DNA from 3 places in the Nocardioides pollutisoli genome. Region 3 is predicted to be linked to each of the others. Evidence: predicted binding sites of a transcription regulator. Region 3 holds the regulator's gene; each other region holds the start of a gene.
What was found. Region 3 encodes LexA, which represses DNA repair genes until DNA is damaged. Its sites were predicted from a motif close to TCGAACANNTGTTCGA; they were not measured.
Positions count from the first base shown of each region.

Region 1: the regulator LexA is predicted to act here: its motif matches at 4,364-4,379, upstream of recA (recombinase RecA).
Region 2: the regulator LexA is predicted to act here: its motif matches at 3,356-3,371, upstream of ABLE68_RS20800 (HNH endonuclease signature motif containing protein).

Region 1 is NZ_JBDZDU010000001.1:3,509,201-3,514,553, reverse strand. It holds gene ABLE68_RS17255 (hypothetical protein) at 1-412, shown strand, start outside; gene ABLE68_RS17250 (polyphosphate kinase 2 family protein) at 429-1,271, opposite strand; gene ABLE68_RS17245 (GNAT family N-acetyltransferase) at 1,290-2,000, opposite strand; gene ABLE68_RS17240 (phosphoribosyltransferase) at 1,997-2,479, opposite strand; gene ABLE68_RS17235 (regulatory protein RecX) at 2,497-3,105, opposite strand; gene recA (recombinase RecA) at 3,174-4,229, opposite strand; gene ABLE68_RS17225 (sensor histidine kinase) at 4,431-5,353, opposite strand, start outside.
Region 2 is NZ_JBDZDU010000002.1:560,843-566,195, reverse strand. It holds gene ABLE68_RS20810 (DNA gyrase/topoisomerase IV subunit B) at 1-1,552, shown strand, start outside; gene ABLE68_RS20805 (DUF6019 family protein) at 1,583-1,774, shown strand; gene ABLE68_RS20800 (HNH endonuclease signature motif containing protein) at 2,090-3,343, opposite strand; gene ABLE68_RS20795 (hypothetical protein) at 3,545-3,796, opposite strand; gene ABLE68_RS20790 (beta-class carbonic anhydrase) at 3,837-4,328, opposite strand; gene ABLE68_RS20785 (MFS transporter) at 4,350-5,353, opposite strand, start outside.
Region 3 is NZ_JBDZDU010000001.1:788,089-793,441, reverse strand. It holds gene ABLE68_RS03830 (alkaline phosphatase family protein) at 1-715, opposite strand, end outside; gene ABLE68_RS03825 (alkaline phosphatase D family protein) at 712-2,382, opposite strand; gene ABLE68_RS03820 (phosphatase PAP2 family protein) at 2,386-3,195, opposite strand; gene lexA (transcriptional repressor LexA) at 3,296-4,039, opposite strand; gene ABLE68_RS03810 (LysM peptidoglycan-binding domain-containing protein) at 4,299-4,649, shown strand; gene ABLE68_RS03805 (DUF3052 domain-containing protein) at 4,948-5,349, shown strand; gene ABLE68_RS03800 (hypothetical protein) at 5,346-5,353, opposite strand, start outside.

The DNA of each region.
Region 1 (5,353 bases), 2.7 Mb from region 3:
CGGCAGCTTCTACTTCTACCCGAAGAAGGCCACGAAGACCGGCAGCTTCCGCGTCGTCTACAGCGGAGGCACCTACGGCGACTACGAGTTCACGCCTCGGACCTCCATGGGCAAGTCGGTGAAGGTCTTCCGCGACCTGAACGACAAGCTCACCCGGCCCGGCAACCGGATCGTGCTCAAGGGCAAGGTGTCGCCGAAGTACAGCAAGAAGGCGATCATCGTCGAGCGCCGCACCAGCAAGCACGGGAAGTGGAAGAAGTTCAAGAAGATCCGGACCAACAAGAAGAGCCAGTGGTCCGTCCAGCTCCCCGCCCCGCGGCGCGGTGACTGGTACTTCCGCGCCTTCACCCCGAAGTCGGGCGGCTTCCAGAAGTCCCCGTCGAACTACATCTACACGACCTACCGGCTCTGACTCGCGGGCCAGCGGGTCAGGCGATCGGCACCTCGCCGATGAGCCTGGCCCGCTCGGCCTCGATGTCGAAGTCGCTCGGCGGCCAGTCGAGCTCCATCCCGCGCAGCGCGCGCAGCAGCAGCTGACCGACCGCCAGGTTGCGGAACCACTTGCGGTCGCTCGGGACCACGAACCAGGGCGCGTGCTCGGTGTTGGTGCGCTCGAGGGCGATCTCGTAGGCACGCTGGTAGTCGGCCCAGTGCGCCCGCTCGTCGATGTCGGACGGGTGGAACTTCCAGTACTTCGTGGGGTCGTCCAGCCGTGCGAGCAGCCGCTCCTTCTGGGTCGCGGCGGAGATGTGGAGCATGCACTTCAGCACGACGGTCCCCTCCTCGACCAGCCGCTGCTCGAAGGTGTTGATCGCGTCGTAGCGACGCTCGATCTCCTCGGCCGGCGCCAGCTGGTGGACGCGTGCGATGAGCACGTCCTCGTAGTGGGAGCGGTCGAAGACCCCGACGTACCCCGGTCCGGGCAGTGCGCGCTCGACCCGCCAGAGGAAGTCGTGCTCCCGCTCCTCCTCGGTCGGCGCCTTGAAGGACGTGATCCGCACGCCCTGCGGGTCGACCAGGCCGACGGTGTGCCGGAGCACGCCGCCCTTGCCGGACGTGTCCATGCCCTGGAGCACGAGCAGCACCCGGCGCGACGAGCCGGCGACCCCTTGGGCGAAGAGCCGTTCCTGCAGGTCGGACAGCTCGTCGCCCAGGGAGAAGAGCAGCTGCTTGCCGTCCTTCTTCGATCCGTCGTAGCCGAGCTTGGCGCGGGTGGGGAGCGCGGCCAGGTCGACCGGACCGGACGGCAGCTGCAGGGGGTGAGGGGTCATCCCCGCACTATCGCAGCACTAGCCCAGCACGCGGCCCACGTCGAGCGAGCAACCGACGACCGTGGTCGTGGAGCCGTCGCCCTGCGGCTCGTCGAACCAGAGCCCCTGGGTGAACCCGGCCTTGGCGAGCATCCGCAGGGAGGCCGCGTTGCGGTGGTCGGGCGCGGCGAAGTAGGCCCTGGCGTCCGGGAACCGGTGCCGGGTGCGCGCCATCCAGGCCCACAGCACCCGAGCGCCCAGCCCACGACCCGACCACTCCTCCGCCAGGGCGTAGTCGACGCCGATCGCCTCCGGGTCGGGCCCCAGGACGGCGAAGTCGGGGTAGTCGCCGATCCGGTAGTCCTGCAGGAACCCCACCGAGCGGCCGTTGACCTCCGCCACCCACATCCGGGTCGGGCTCATCCCGTCGATGCTCGGACCGTACTGCTCCGCGACCCGCTCGGCCGTCGGGTCCCCGTCGGAGGCCCACCAGCGGTGGAGGTGCTCGGTCTGCCGCCAGCGCGTGACGTCGGGCAGGTCGCCGCGCGTCATCGCCCGGATCGTGTAGCGGTTGTCGTGGTCGACGAGAAACTGCTTCACCTCGCCGGACAGGTCGACCGGCACCGGGTCGCCGTGCACGCTCCCGGCCGTACGCCGCGCAGCCGCCGACCACGACTCGCCGTCGTGCACGACGCCCTCGAGGTCGCGGCCGCGGTCGTGGACCACGAGCCGGACCGGCGTCTCGGTCACCGCTTGCGCTGCACCAGCGGCGGCGCAGCAGACCACGGGAAGTCGATCCAGGACTCGGTGTGCCGCCAGACGTAGTCGGGTCGCACGACCGTCCACGGCTTCTCGTAGATGACGGCCATCCGCGCCTCGGCGACCTGGTCGGCGCAGAACTCGCGCACGATCTCGAGGGTCTTGCCGGTGTCGGCGACGTCGTCGGCGATCAGCACCTTGAGCCCGGCCAGGTCGACCGCCGCGGGGGTGGGCGGCAGCATGATCGGGACGTCGAGGCGCTGGTCGACGCCGGTGTAGAACTCGACGTTGACCGCCGACAGGTTCTTGACGTCGAGGGCGTAGCCGAGTCCCATGCCCAGACCCAGGCCACCGCGGGCGATGGACAGGATCAGGTCGGGCTCGTAGCCGCTGTCGACGACCTGCTGGGCGAGCTCCTGCACCGCGGTGCCGAACAGCTCGTAGGTCAGGATCTCGCGCTCAGTCACCACGAGACGGATTGTGCCAGTCAGTCGCGGTCTGCGGCTGCCATCTCCTCACGCACGATCGCGAACGCCATGCCTGAGCCGTAGCCCTTGCGGGCCAGCAGCCCGACCAGCCGACGGGTGGCGGTGGTGTCGTCGACCCGGGACAGGGTGCGCAGCTTCTTGCGGACCAGCACCCGGGCAGCCTCCTCCTCGTCGGCAGGATCGACCTCGTCGAGCACCTCGCGAGCCGTGTCGTCGTCGATGCCCTTGCGTCGCAGCTCCTGGGCCAGCGCACGCCGGGCCAGGCCCTTGCCCGGCTGGCGGGACTGGACCCACAGCCGGGCGAAGGCCTCGTCGTCGATCAGCCCGACCTCCTCGAACCGGTCGAGGAGGCGAGTGGCGACGTCATCGGGCACGAGCTTCTTGGCCAGCTTGTCGCTGAGCTCCTTGCGGCTGCGCGCCTGACCCGTGAGCTGGTCGAGCAGGATCTTGCGGGCGACCGCTTCCGCATCGGCCTCGGGCACCTGGACCGCGGTGTCCTCGGGCGGGGGTGCGACCGGGGCAGGGCGGACGCCCTGGGTCCAGGCGTCCACGCCGGCCGCGACGTCACCGAGCCAGTCGGGGGCGGGTCGGTCCTCGTGGAGAGTCATGACGTGTCTCCTCAGCACTGCGGGGGTTTCGAGACAGGCGCTAGCGCGCCTTCCTCAACCACCGGCCGTCAGAAGGAGTCGACGCCGATCGGCTCGTTGAGGTCAGCGAGGTCATCGGGGGCGTCGACCTGCGGGCCGACCCCGAGCTTCTCGAGGATCTTCTTCTCGAGCTCGTTGGCGAGGTCGGGGTTGTCCTTGAGGAACTTGCGGGAGTTCTCCTTGCCCTGACCGAGCTGGTCGCCCTCGTAGGTGTACCAAGCGCCGGCCTTGCGGACCAGGCCCGCCTCGACACCGACGTCGATCAGGCCGCCCTCGCGGCTGATGCCCTTGCCGTACATGATGTCGAACTCCGCCTGCTTGAACGGCGGGGCGACCTTGTTCTTGACGACCTTGACGCGGGTGCGGTTGCCGACCATGTCGGTGCCGTCCTTGAGCGTCTCGATGCGGCGGACGTCGAGGCGCACGGAGGCGTAGAACTTCAGCGCCTTGCCACCGGTGGTGGTCTCGGGCGAGCCGAACATCACGCCGATCTTCTCGCGCAGCTGGTTGATGAAGATCATCGTGGTCTTGGAGTTGTTGAGCGCACCGGTCATCTTGCGCAGCGCCTGGCTCATCAAACGGGCCTGGAGACCGACGTGGCTGTCGCCCATCTCGCCCTCGATCTCGGCGCGGGGCACCAGCGCCGCGACCGAGTCGATGACGATCAGGTCGAGCGCACCCGAGCGGATCAGCATGTCGGCGATCTCGAGCGCCTGCTCACCGGAGTCGGGCTGCGAGACCAGCAGCGCGTCGGTGTCGACACCGAGCGCCTTGGCGTAGTCGGGGTCGAGCGCGTGCTCGGCGTCGATGAAGGCCACGATGCCGCCGGCCGCCTGGGCATTGGCCACGGCGTGCAGGGCGACGGTCGTCTTGCCGGAGGACTCCGGGCCGTAGATCTCCACGACGCGACCACGCGGGAACCCGCCGAGGCCGAGCGCGACGTCGAGCGCGATGGAGCCGCTGGGGATGATCTCCAGCGGCGCACGCACCTCGTCGCCGAGGCGCATCACGGAGCCCTTGCCGAACTGCTTCTCGATGTTGGCGAGCGCGGCGTCCAGGGCCTTCTCGCGGTCTGCTCCAGCCATGTGCTGAGTCCTCGTCTCTCGTCGGGTTCCAGGTACGTCGGCGACGCTAGAGCGAGCCACCGACATCGCCTGATCAGCGCCGTCGTGCTTGTGGAGAACCTCGCCCCGCGTCGTACCTGTGGAGAGAAACTAGCCCGAACACCTGTTCGATCCACACACCCCGACCGGCGTGTCGCGAGATCGGCCGGGATCAGATCGGGATCAGGACGGGAGCAGCACCAGGAACCGACACCCGGTCGGTCCGGGGGCGCCGACGTTCTCGACCCTGACCGCCCCGCGGTGCGCCTCGACGATGCCCTTGACGATGGCCAGGCCCAGCCCGGCCCGGGTGTCCGGCTCGGGGGTGCGGGCCGCCTCGCCCCGCCACGCGAGGTCGAAGACGCGCCCCATGTCCTCGGCGGACAGCCCACCGCACTGGTCGCTGACGCTCAGCTCGACCCCGTCGGGCACGACCCGGCCGCGGATCTCGACCGAGCCGTCGGAGGGGGTGTGCCGGATCGCGTTCATGATCAGGTTGGTCATCACCCGGGTGAGGCCGGCGGCGTCCGCGGTGATCTCGATGCCCTCGTCGACGCTGCCACCGAGACGGACGTTGCGCGCCCGGGCGACCGGGTCCGCCCCGGCGATCGCCTCGCTGACCAGGTCGCCGAGCATCACGGGCTCCGGCCTGATCGTCAGCACGCCCGCATGGATCCGCGAGAGCTCGAAGAGGTCGTCGACCATCCGCACCATCCGGTCCACCTCGGCCCGGATCTGCCGGTGGTAGCGGTCCGGGTCGGCCGCCATGCCGTCCTCGAGCGCCTCGGTCATCGCGCGCATGCCGGCCAACGGCGTGCGGAGGTCGTGGGACACCCACGACACCAGCTCGCGGCGTGACTCCTCGAGCCGCGCCTCACGCAGCCGCGACTCCTCGAGCCGCTGGCTCGTGCGCGCCAGCTCGGTCGAGAGGGCCTGGAGCTCGCTGGGGCCGCGGGGGTCCGCGACGTAGGAGCCCTGGGTGTCGAGCAGCCGCGCGCCCTCGCGCAGCGTCTCGGACCAGCGCGAGATGGCGGTTCCGACCGCGAGCGCGACGACCAGCGAGACCAGACCGGCCACGCCCGCCACCATGCTCACGACGCCCCAGT
Region 2 (5,353 bases), on a different contig from region 3:
GGGGCCGCGCGTCGCCAAGGGCAAGTCCGGCACCCGGATCCGCTTCTGGCCGGACCGCCAGATCTTCACCAAGGACGCCGACTTCGTCTTCGACGAGCTGATCGGGCGAGCCCGGCAGACGTCGTTCATCGTGCCTGGTCTCGAGCTGGTCATCCGTGACCAGCGCGGCGACCAGCCGGTCGAGGAGAAGTTCCGCCACGACGGTGGCATCGCGGAGTTCACCGACTTCCTCGCGCCCGACGAGCCCGTCACCGACATCGTCCGCCTGCAGGGCTCCGACACGTTCACCGAGACGGTGCCGCTGCTCGACGACAAGGGCCACATGACCCCGCAGGAGGTCGAGCGCGAGCTGCACGTCGACGTCGCGGTGCGCTGGGGCACCGGCTACGACACCACGTTGCGCTCCTTCGTCAACGTGATCGCGACGCCCAAGGGCGGCACCCACCTCAGCGGCTTCGAGCAGGCCGTGACCCGCACGTTCAACGACGCGATGAAGGCCGCCAAGGTCCTCAAGGTCAACGACGACGACGTCACCAAGGACGACGTCCTCGAGGGCCTGACCGGGGTCGTGACCGTGCGCCTCGCCGAGCCGCAGTTCGAGGGCCAGACCAAGGAGATCCTCGGGACGCCCGCCGCGCGCACCGTCGTGCGCAAGGTGGTCTCGGCGGAGCTGAAGAAGTTCCTCACCTCGACGAAGCGGGCCGAGAAGGCCCAGGCCAAGCTGGTGATGGAGAAGGTCGCCGGCGCGGCCAAGACCCGGATCGCGGCCCGTCAGCACAAGGAGACGCAGCGGCGGAAGAACGCCTTGGAGTCCTCGGCGCTGCCGTCCAAGCTGGCCGACTGTCGCGCCGCCGACAACGAGCGCACGGAGCTCTTCATCGTCGAGGGTGACTCCGCCCTCGGCACCGCCAAGCTGGCCCGCAACTCGGAGTTCCAGGCGCTGCTGCCCATCCGCGGCAAGATCCTCAACGTCCAGAAGGCCTCGGTCGGCGACATGCTGAAGAACACCGAGTGCGCCTCGATCATCCAGGTCGTCGGCGCGGGCTCCGGTCGCACCTTCGAGCTCGAGGCCCGTCGCTACGGCCGGATCATCTTCATGGCCGACGCCGACTCCGACGGCGCCCACATCCGCTGCCTGCTGGCCACGCTCTTCTACAAGTACATGCCCGACCTGATCGCCGACGGACGCGTCTACACCGCCGTCCCGCCGCTGCACCGGATCGAGATCTCCAACCCCAAGAAGGGGATGGACAAATACGTCTACACCTACTCCGACCCGGAGCTGCAGCGCACGCTGGCCGAGCTCAAGAAGAAGAACATCCGCTGGAAGGACACCCCCCAGCGCTACAAGGGTCTCGGTGAGATGGACGCCGACCAGCTGGCCGAGACCACCATGGACCCGCGCCACCGGACGCTCCGCCGGCTCACGATCGACGACGCCGACGCCGCTGCCAACGTGTTCGAGCTGCTGATGGGCTCCGACGTGGCACCCCGCAAGGAGTTCATCGTGCAGGGCGCCTACGAGGTCGACGTCGAGGCGCTCGACGCCTGAGGGCGGTCGCTCTCCGCGTTAGCCTGAGCCATGCTCGACATCAGCGTTCTCGGGATCCTGGCCTTCGTCGTGGCGACGTTCGTCGCCCTGACTGTCGTCTACTACGTCATCCGCTACGCCGTGCGCGACGGCATGCTCGACGCGCACCGCAAGCTCGACGCGGACCGGGTCCGCAGCGACCTGCGCCTCGGCCCGGAGCGGAGCCCCAACAGTCGCGGGTAGGACCCCGGTGGTTGAGGAGGCGCGCTAGCGCCGTCTCGAAACCCCCGCAGCGAAGGCAGGGCAATGTGTGCTGCCTATGGGCCGCTGGTGGTTGCGGTCGCGGTTGACGAGAGGTGTGGTCACCGGAGTCTGTGGTTGCGATGGCGATTTCCAGTCGCTGGCCGGCTTGCGGGCGCGCTGGGGTCGACCGTCGTGGTAGCGGTCGAAAGAGAGATCCCGTTGGTTGAGGAAGGCGCGCAGCGCTCTCGCCGTTGGTTGAGGAGGTTCCGCTAGGAACCGTCTCGAAACCCCGGAAAGCCAAGGCAGGGCGTCGGTTTACGTCCGCCGGTAGAAGGCGACCTTCCCGCCCGGGAGCTTCGTCATCTCAAACGCCGGATCGTGGGCTCTGGCGTGGTGCCTGGGGCAGAGAAGCCTGCCGTGCTCGACGTCGGTGCGGCCGCCCTGGGACCAGAGGTGGTCGTGGTGGGCGTGGCACATGCCTGGTGGCCAGTCGCACCCGTCGGCGGTGCAGTGCTGGTCGCGGACCATCAGCACGATCCGTTGGGCCTTGGTGTGGAACCGCTTCTGCCGGCCGACGTCGAGGATCTCGGACTTCGATCCCAGCACGACGGGGATGATCCCGGCCTGCGACGCCAACCGGCGCGCTTGTCCGGCTGAGATGGGTTCGCCGGTGTCGAGGTGGGCTGCTTTAAGCCCGCCCATGAGGGTCTCGTAGGTCATGATCACGACGGCGGTGGCGTTGACGCCGCCGGCATCGGGGACCCGGTCGGTCGGGTAGCGCTCGATGAGCTCGCAGAACGCCTTCCCCATCCGCTGCGGCCCCGGACGACGTTCGCCGAGGGGACCGGTAGCGGCTTGGTGCCTGGGTGCGGCGAACCCGCGGAGGATCTTCGCGAGCATCGCACCCTGGGCGGTCGGGAGGGCGAAGCGTCCGTGGGTGGTGCCGTGGCCGTCGTCTGTCATCGTGAGCCGGCACGACTGCGCCGCGAGTGCTTCTTCGCGCTCCAACAGCTTGGCCTCGTGGGCGTCCGCGGCGTCGGGTGCGATCACCTCGAGGAGCCGTTTGCCGGCGATGGCAAGTGCCCTGGCGTCGAGCTCAGCGGCGCGCTCCACCAAGAACCTCTCGGCTTGGGCGACGAGCTCTGAGTCGAGGTCGTCGGGCAGTGCGTCGACCGCGCGAATGATGGCCCGGGCCTGCTCGACCACCAGGTCGCCGGCAGCGAGGGCGTCGCGGGTGATGGTGTGGACCTGGAGGTCGTGACCCAGGCGCACGACCCGGTGAGCCTCGGGACGGGTCTGCTTGGTCTGGTGGGCCAGCCAGTTCGCGGTCGAGGTCGCACCGACCTCCTCGCCGACGCCCAGGTCATCGGCGTGCGCGGCAACACGTGCCTTCAGCTCGCAGACCCGGGCCTCGAGACGAGTCAGGTCGACGAGAGTCGTGCTGGCTTCGACCGCGGTCATCGACCACACCGATGCGTCGACCACCGAGTCAGCAACCGCCTGCATTTGCGCGGTCGCCGACGCCACCCGGTGGGACCGGGTGATCTCGGGGTCGGGAAACTGAGCCATACCACATTCTACTCGAACATACATTCGAATAGAAGACCTAATCGTCGATAATCTCGGTGGGCGCTCTGAAAGCCGGGATGCGGCAGTGATCTCCGCGCGCCGTACCCGTGTAAGTGCCACGTCGGCGCGCCACCACAGGCGGCCCGCAGCCTGCGGGGTTTTCGAGACGGTTGCTGCGCAACCTCCTCAACCAGCGAGGGGTCAGCCGTCGCCGAGCCGGTGCTTCTCCTCGGGGTCGCGCAGCACCAGGGTCGAGGTGAAGATGTAGAGCGGCTCGCGGTCGCCCCAGGCGGGGACGACGCTGACGAAGTCGTAGCTCTGGTTGGTCGTGAGCTCGATCATCGTCGCCTCGACGTAGTGGTGCTCGGGTGCGCTGCGTCCCGACGTACCTCGGTAGTAGGAACGCCCGGCCGAGACCATGTCGGAGTGCGTCAGGACGTTGTAGTCGGCCACGACTTCTTCATCGGCAGCGGCCGCGCCGTCCTGAGCCGGCTCAGTAGCGCTGGTCGAGGAGCCCGGTGTCGACGTCGTAGATGAAGCCACCGACCTCAACGCTGTCCGGCACCAGCGGGTGCGCGCGCACCTTGTGGACGTCCTCGCCGAGGGCGGCGACCTGGTCGGCGATGACCGGGAAGGGCTGCCAGGAGGCGTCGATGCCGGCGGAGGCGCCGACCTTCTCGCGCAGCTCGGCCTCGGTGCTGCTCGCCACGGCGCAGCGGGTGTGGGGGATGACCAGCACCCGCTCGACCTTGAGCAGGTGGACGCCGAGGACCAGGGCTTCCATGGCCTGCGGTGTGACGCGGCCACCGGGGTTGCGGAAGATCTTCGCGTCGCCCGCCTTGAGCCCGAGCATCCGCAGCGGATCGATGCGCGAGTCCATGCAGGTCACGATCGCGACGCCCGCATGGGCGACGCCGTCGAAGCCGGCCAGGTCGAAGGAGGCCGCGAACTCGCGGTTGGCGGCCAGCAGGTCGTCGAAGCTCACGCTGGCAGGTTAGCCAATGCCTCAGCCGGCCGACCTGAGCAGGTCGCCGGTCGAGACTCCCCGGGTCGTGGCGGTGCGGAAGAGTGCCAGCGCGAGGACGCCGGCAACGGCCGCACAGACGGCTGCTCCGGTGAACACGGTGTGCTCCTGCGCGATCCCGGCGACCTTGAGCAGGTGGGTGAACTCCGCGCAGCGACTGGCGCCGCCGCAGACCTCACGAGCAGTCGGTACGTCGGCCTGCGCGGCGTAGTAGCGGCGCAGTCCGATCGTGGTGAGGGCCGAGATGCCGACCAGCATCCCGACCATCCGCGAGACGACCACGAAGGCGCTGGCCAGACCGTGGACGTCGTCGTCGGTGCTAGCCAGCACGGCGGCGTTGACCGGCGCCAGCGCGAGCCCGAAGCCGAAGCCGCCGACGAGCAGCGGCAGGGTCGACCAGGCGTGGTCGAGGCTCTCGATGTCCCATCGCGCCATCAGCAGGAAGCCGACTGCCGCCAGCGCCATCCCGACGGCAGCGACCACACCGGCGGGCAGCCGGTGGGTCAGGTAGCCGCCGAGCACGGCGCCGACCGGCAGCGCGACCAGGAAGCGCACCAGCACCAGGGCGGCCATCAGCTGCGAGCTCGGGTAGACGGTGGTGCGGGCGAAGAGCGGGATGTCGATGAGGGCCGCGATCAGCGCAGCCCCGATGAAGAAGCTGACCAGCATCGCGCCCCAGGCCGGCGTACGGCGCAGGGCGCCGGTCGGCACGAGCGGGTTGGTGGTGCGGCGCAGGTGGAGGACGAACGCGGCCGTCGCGAGCGCCGAGCCGAGGAGGTACCAGGCCCCCTGGTCGGAGAAGACCTGCACCTTCGGGTCGGCGGTCGCGAAGGCCAGGATCACGCCTGCGAGCGCCAGTGCGAGCAACAAGGCCCCGAGCAGGTCGGCCTCGCGCAGGGTGCGCGACCAGCTCCGGACGTCGAGGAGCGGGCGCGCCGCGGTCGCGCAGCGCACCACGAGGAGCACGAACGCGCCGATCGCGGTCA
Region 3 (5,353 bases):
GCTCCCACTTGCCCTGGTCCTTGAGCGCGTCGACGAACCGCTGCACCTGGGTGTCGGTGTCGGCGAGCGCCGTACGCCGCGCGACCTTGAGCCCGAGCGGGCCGGTGAGGTCTGCGTGGCCGAAGCGGTCGATGTCGCCGAGGTTGATGAACATCAGGCTCGGGTCGAGCTCCTCGAGCATGGTCAGCGCCGCCTCGATCGTGAAGACGTCCGGTGCGTGCTCGGTGATCGGCAGGGTCGGCATCGGCTCCCAGCGGTGGGTGGCGCGCTCGCCGAAGACACCGTAGAGGTACTCCTTGCTCAGCACCGTGCCGGTCGTGAACCCCCTGCGGTTGAGGCGCTCGATGAGGGTGTCGGAGCGGATGTCGGTCGCCCGGTCCAGGTCGCGGACCGTCTTCTCCGTCCGGTCGTACACGGAGTTCGCCGGCACGCCGGTGCGATCGGGACGCAGCCCCGTCATCATCATCACGTGGTTGGGGATCGTCTCCATCACGGGCATCGACTCCGCGCGCGGGAAGCGCAGGCCGCTGTCGCGCAGCGCCGCCAGGTGCGGGGTCAGCCCGCTGTCGAGCTCGTCGGGCCGGCAGCCGTCGATCACGATCACGTAGGCCCGCTTGCGCTTCGAGCCCGCGGCCAGCGCGGGCGCGCCGACGGCCGTCGAGAAGAAGAGGCCGGCAGCACCGGCCTGGAGGAAGGTGCGGCGACTCGTGCTCACACCGGCTCCGTGGTCTGCTCGATCTTCGCGGTCCCGGTGCGGGTCAGGTAGGACACCGACCAGGTGATCTCGGTGTCCTGGTCGGCCCGGTCGCCGATGACGTACCAGTCCATCTGCGCGCGGGTCGGCGTGAGGTCGAGGACGGAGAAGCCGTGGTCGTCGAAGTTGAGGTACTTGATGTGCCGGTTGTTGGCCTTGATCACCTCTTCGACCGCGGTGCTGGTCGTGTGCGGCGGCGTGCCGGTGATGTCCTTGAGGTTGCTGGACGTCACCGAGGTGCAGACGAACTCGACGCCCGCCGAGTCGCCGACGGGGTACGTCGAGGCGTCGTACGGCAGTTCGGCGGCCCAGCCCGAGTGGATGTCGCCGGTGATGAAGAGCGCGTCGGTGACCTGGTGGTCGCGGATGTGCTGGAAGACCTCGCGGCGGTCGTCGGTGTAGCCGTCCCACTGGTCGACGTTGTAGGCGACGCCGTCGCGGGGGAGCAGACCGGTGACGTCGTCGATCGGGTCGATGAGGTCGTCGGGCAGCGCGCCGAAGTCGACCGGCGCGATCATCACCGGGTTGCCGATCACCTTCCACTGGGCGCGGTCGTTGGCGAGCGACTGCTTGAGCCAGTCCATCTGCTGGCGGCCGGTGATCGTGCGTTCCGGGTCGCTGACCGAGCCGTCCGGGACCTTGAGCTGGCCGTCGCGATAGCTGCGCAGGTCGAGCATGCTGAGCTCGGCGAGGCGGCCGAAGCGGATGCGTCGGTAGAGGCGGTCTCCGTCGCCGAGGCGGGCGGTGCCGTCCATGCGCACCGGCATCCACTCGTCGTACGCACGGTGGGCGCGGGCGCGACGCTGGTGGAAGTCGCCCTCGCCGAGGTCGGGGTTGTGGTTCTCGGCGCCGTTCTTCCACTGGTCGTTGGCGACCTCGTGGTCGTCCCAGGTGATCACCCACGGGTACTTCGCGTGCAGGTCCTGCAGGTCGGTGTCCTGCTTGTACTGCGCGTGCCGCTGCCGGTAGTCGGCCAGCGACAGGGTCTCGTGGGCGGGGACGTGGGGGCGGATGTCCTCGTCGTCGGAGCCGTAGCCGTACTGGCCGGGGCCGTACTCGTAGAAGTAGTCACCGAGGTGGACCACCGCGTGCAGGTCGTCGCGCGCGGCGAGACCTCGGTAGGCGCTGAACCAGCCGGCCTGCAGGTTGGCGCAGGACACGACCCCCAGGCGCAGGTGGTCGAGCTTGGCGTCGTGGGCGGGTGCGGTCCGGGTGCGGCCGACGCGGCTGGTGGCCCCGGCGTACGTGAAGCGGTAGTAGTGCCAGGTCGCCGGGGCCAGGCCGCGGACGTCGACCTTGACCGTGTGGTCGCGGCTCGCGCCGGTGGTGAAGGTGCCGCGGCGTACGACGTGGCGGAAGCCGCGGTCGGTCGCGACCTCCCAGCGCACCTGGACCGTCGGGCCGGCGCCGGAGCCCGGGGTGCTGGCCGGCGTCGGCGTGACCCGGGTCCAGATCAGCACGGCGTCGGGGAGCGGGTCGCCGGACGCGATGCCGTGGCGGAAGGGTCGGCGGGCAGCGCCGGTGGCGGCGTCGGCGGCCCCGATCGCGGGGTTGGCGGCGACCAGCGCGACACCGGCGGTGCTGGTGGCGAGGACGGTGCGACGGTGGATCGGCTGAGGGGTGGTCACGCCTCAGTCAACGACGGGGGCGTCCTCGCGTGATGCTCGTTCATCCAGTGTTCGTCTGCGCCAGAGCCGATCGATCGGGACCCGGCCCAGCGCGACCGCGGCCGCCCAGCCGAGCAGGATGACCAGCCAGCCCATGAGGGCGTCGATCACCCAGTGGTTGCCGGTGCCGACGATGACGACCGCCGTGCCGAGGGCGTAGAGCCAGCCGAGCACGCGCACCCACTTCTTGGTGGCGTAGATCTGCAGGGCCATCGCCACCCACAGCGACCAGCCGGCGTGGAGCGACGGGAAGGCGGCGAGCTCGTTGGTCAGCCCGCCGAGGCCGCGGGGAGCGGAGGCGTCAGCACCCCACCAGCCGTCGGCGGCGTGGAGGCTGAGCACGTCGACGTACCCCCCGAGGAAGCGCGGCGGCGCGGTCGGGAGCGAGATGTAGGCGGCCAGCCCGAGCAGGGTGCCGATGACCAGCGCCCGGCGGGCCGGGCCGTAGCGGTCGGCGCCGAGGCGCCAGAGCCAGATCAGCACGGCGCCGGTGACGACGTAGTGGAGCGTGGCGTACCAGTAGCTCCCGGCGAGGCCGAGGACGCGGTGGTCGGTGAAGAGCTGGTTGAGCGGGAGCTCCCACTGGATGCCGAGGATGCTCTCGACGTGGAGCAGCTCGTTCGCGCGGTGGAGGGCCGGCTGCATGCTGGTGTCGGCGACCAGCCGGGCCAGGCTGTAGAAGACCCAGAGGGCCAGGATCAGCAGGAGCTCGAAGATGCCTCGGACCCAGCGCGGAACCGTCCGCGTCTGGGTGTAAGCAGGTGCTGTCGCCACAGCACCAGCGTCCTTCATCAGCCCTCCCGCGGCCATCAGGGATTCCCCCCGACATCAACCCAGGGTCACCTCGGGTCATTCCCGTCCGGGAGTACCCAATTCAGACCCGACGAAGCACCGCGGTCACCTTCCCGAGGATGGTGGCGTGAGTGCCGTCAATCGGATCATAGGAAATGTTGTGGGGAAGGAGCCACACCTTTCCGTCCTTGCGCTGGAACGTCTTGACCGTGGCCTCCCCGTCGAGCAGGGCGGCGACGATGTCGCCGTTCTCCGCGGTCTGCTCCTTGCGGATGACCACGTAGTCGCCGTCGCAGATGGCCGCGTCGATCATCGACTCGCCCGAAACCTCGAGCAGGAAGAGCTCCCCCTCGCCCACGAGCTGCTTGGGGAGCGGGAAGACGTCGTCGTAGGTCTGCTCGGCCAGGATCGGTCCGCCGGCGGCGATCCGGCCGACGAGCGGGACGTACTGAGCCGCGGGCACGGCGTCGCCGATGCCGGTCTCGTCGTACGACGTCTCGTCGGCGGTGCCGAGTGAACGACGCGCGGCCATCACCTCGGGGAGGAACACCTCCAGCGCACGCGGCCGGTTGGGATCGCGCTTGAGGTAGCCCTTCTCCTCCAGCGTCTTGAGCTGGTGGGCGACGCTCGAGGAGCTGGTCAGGCCGACGGCCTCACCGATCTCGCGCATGCTCGGCGGGTAGCCGCGCTTCTCGATGGAGTCCTTGATGTGGGCGAGCACGCGCTGCTGCCGCGGGGTCAGCCCGGTGGCGTCCGGCGGTCCGTCGGGCAGCTCGCTGACCTTCTGGGGACCGGAGCCGGTGGCGGATTCCTTCTTCGTGGCCATGGGGTCACCGTAGCCACCGGGACCCGGCTTGTTCAAACATCTGTTCGAACGGCGTGTCGCGACACGCCGTTCGAACAAATGTTCGCGTGGTCCTTGAATTGTTCGAACACCTGATCTAACTTCGTACACATGTTCGATCGAACGCCTGATCGAACCGCCGGTCCAGACAGGTCCAGCACCACTGTCGGTGGCCACCACTAGAACTGTGTCACCGAGCTGCACCACCCGAGGCAGACCGCCCCTTCCCCCGGAGGTCCCGATGAGCACCATGACGATCGACCAGATCTTCGACCGGCCCACCCGCCGCGTCGGATCCAGCAGCGTGCGGCTGACCCGCCGCGGACGCGTCGTCGTGGTGGTGCTCGCGCTCCTCGCCCTGATGGCGATCGGCTTCGTCATCGCCTCCGGCTCCGTCGCCACCGACGAGCCCGGCACCCCCGAGCCCACCAGCGTGGTGATGGTGGGGACCGGCGACACCCTCTGGGACATCGCGGCCGGCATCGCCGACGACGGTGACGTCCGCGCGATGATCGATCGGATCGAGCGGCTCAACGCCCTCGACTCCGGGATGGTCGTCGCCGGCCAGAAGTTGGTCGTCCCCGCCAGCTAGCGCAGCACTCAGACTTCATCAGCCGCTTCGACCCCGGCTGATGAGCCGGGGAAGACAGGGGGCGGAGCCAGGCGGCTCCGCCCCTTGCGGCATTTCCAGGGTCTCGATACACCGCCTCGTTCCTCGGCGGCACTCGACCACCGACAGCGCTCGATACACCGCCTCGTTCCTCGGCGGTACTCGACCACCAAAAGCGCTCGATACACCGCCTCGTTCCTCGGCGGCACTCGACCACCGAAAGCGTTCGTTGGTCTCTCTCGCGAGCGCCAGCGAGCGTATCGAGACCTACTCTCAGGTCATGGCGGGCTACTCAGGCACCCCGTTGGTGCGCAAGCTGGGGATCAAGGACATCCACACGGTGTTCCTCGACCGCGCGCCCGCCGACTTCGGGCTCGAGACCGAGGCGCGCGTCGTACGCCGCCTCCCGGCCGCTGTCGACGTCACGCTGACCTTCCACACCGAGCAGGCGACGCTGGTCGAGCGGTTGCCGGTGCTCCTCGAGCGGACCAGCACGGCCGGCATGGTCTGGATCTGCTGGCCCAAGAAGGCCGCGCAGAAGGCGCTCGGGATCGTCAGCGACCTCGACGACGGGGTGGTGCGTGAGCTGGGCCTGCGGTCGGGGTTGGTCGACGTGAAGGTCGCCGCCATCGACGACACCTGGTCGGGGCTGAAGTTCGTACGCCGCCTGGTCGACCGCTAGCGCG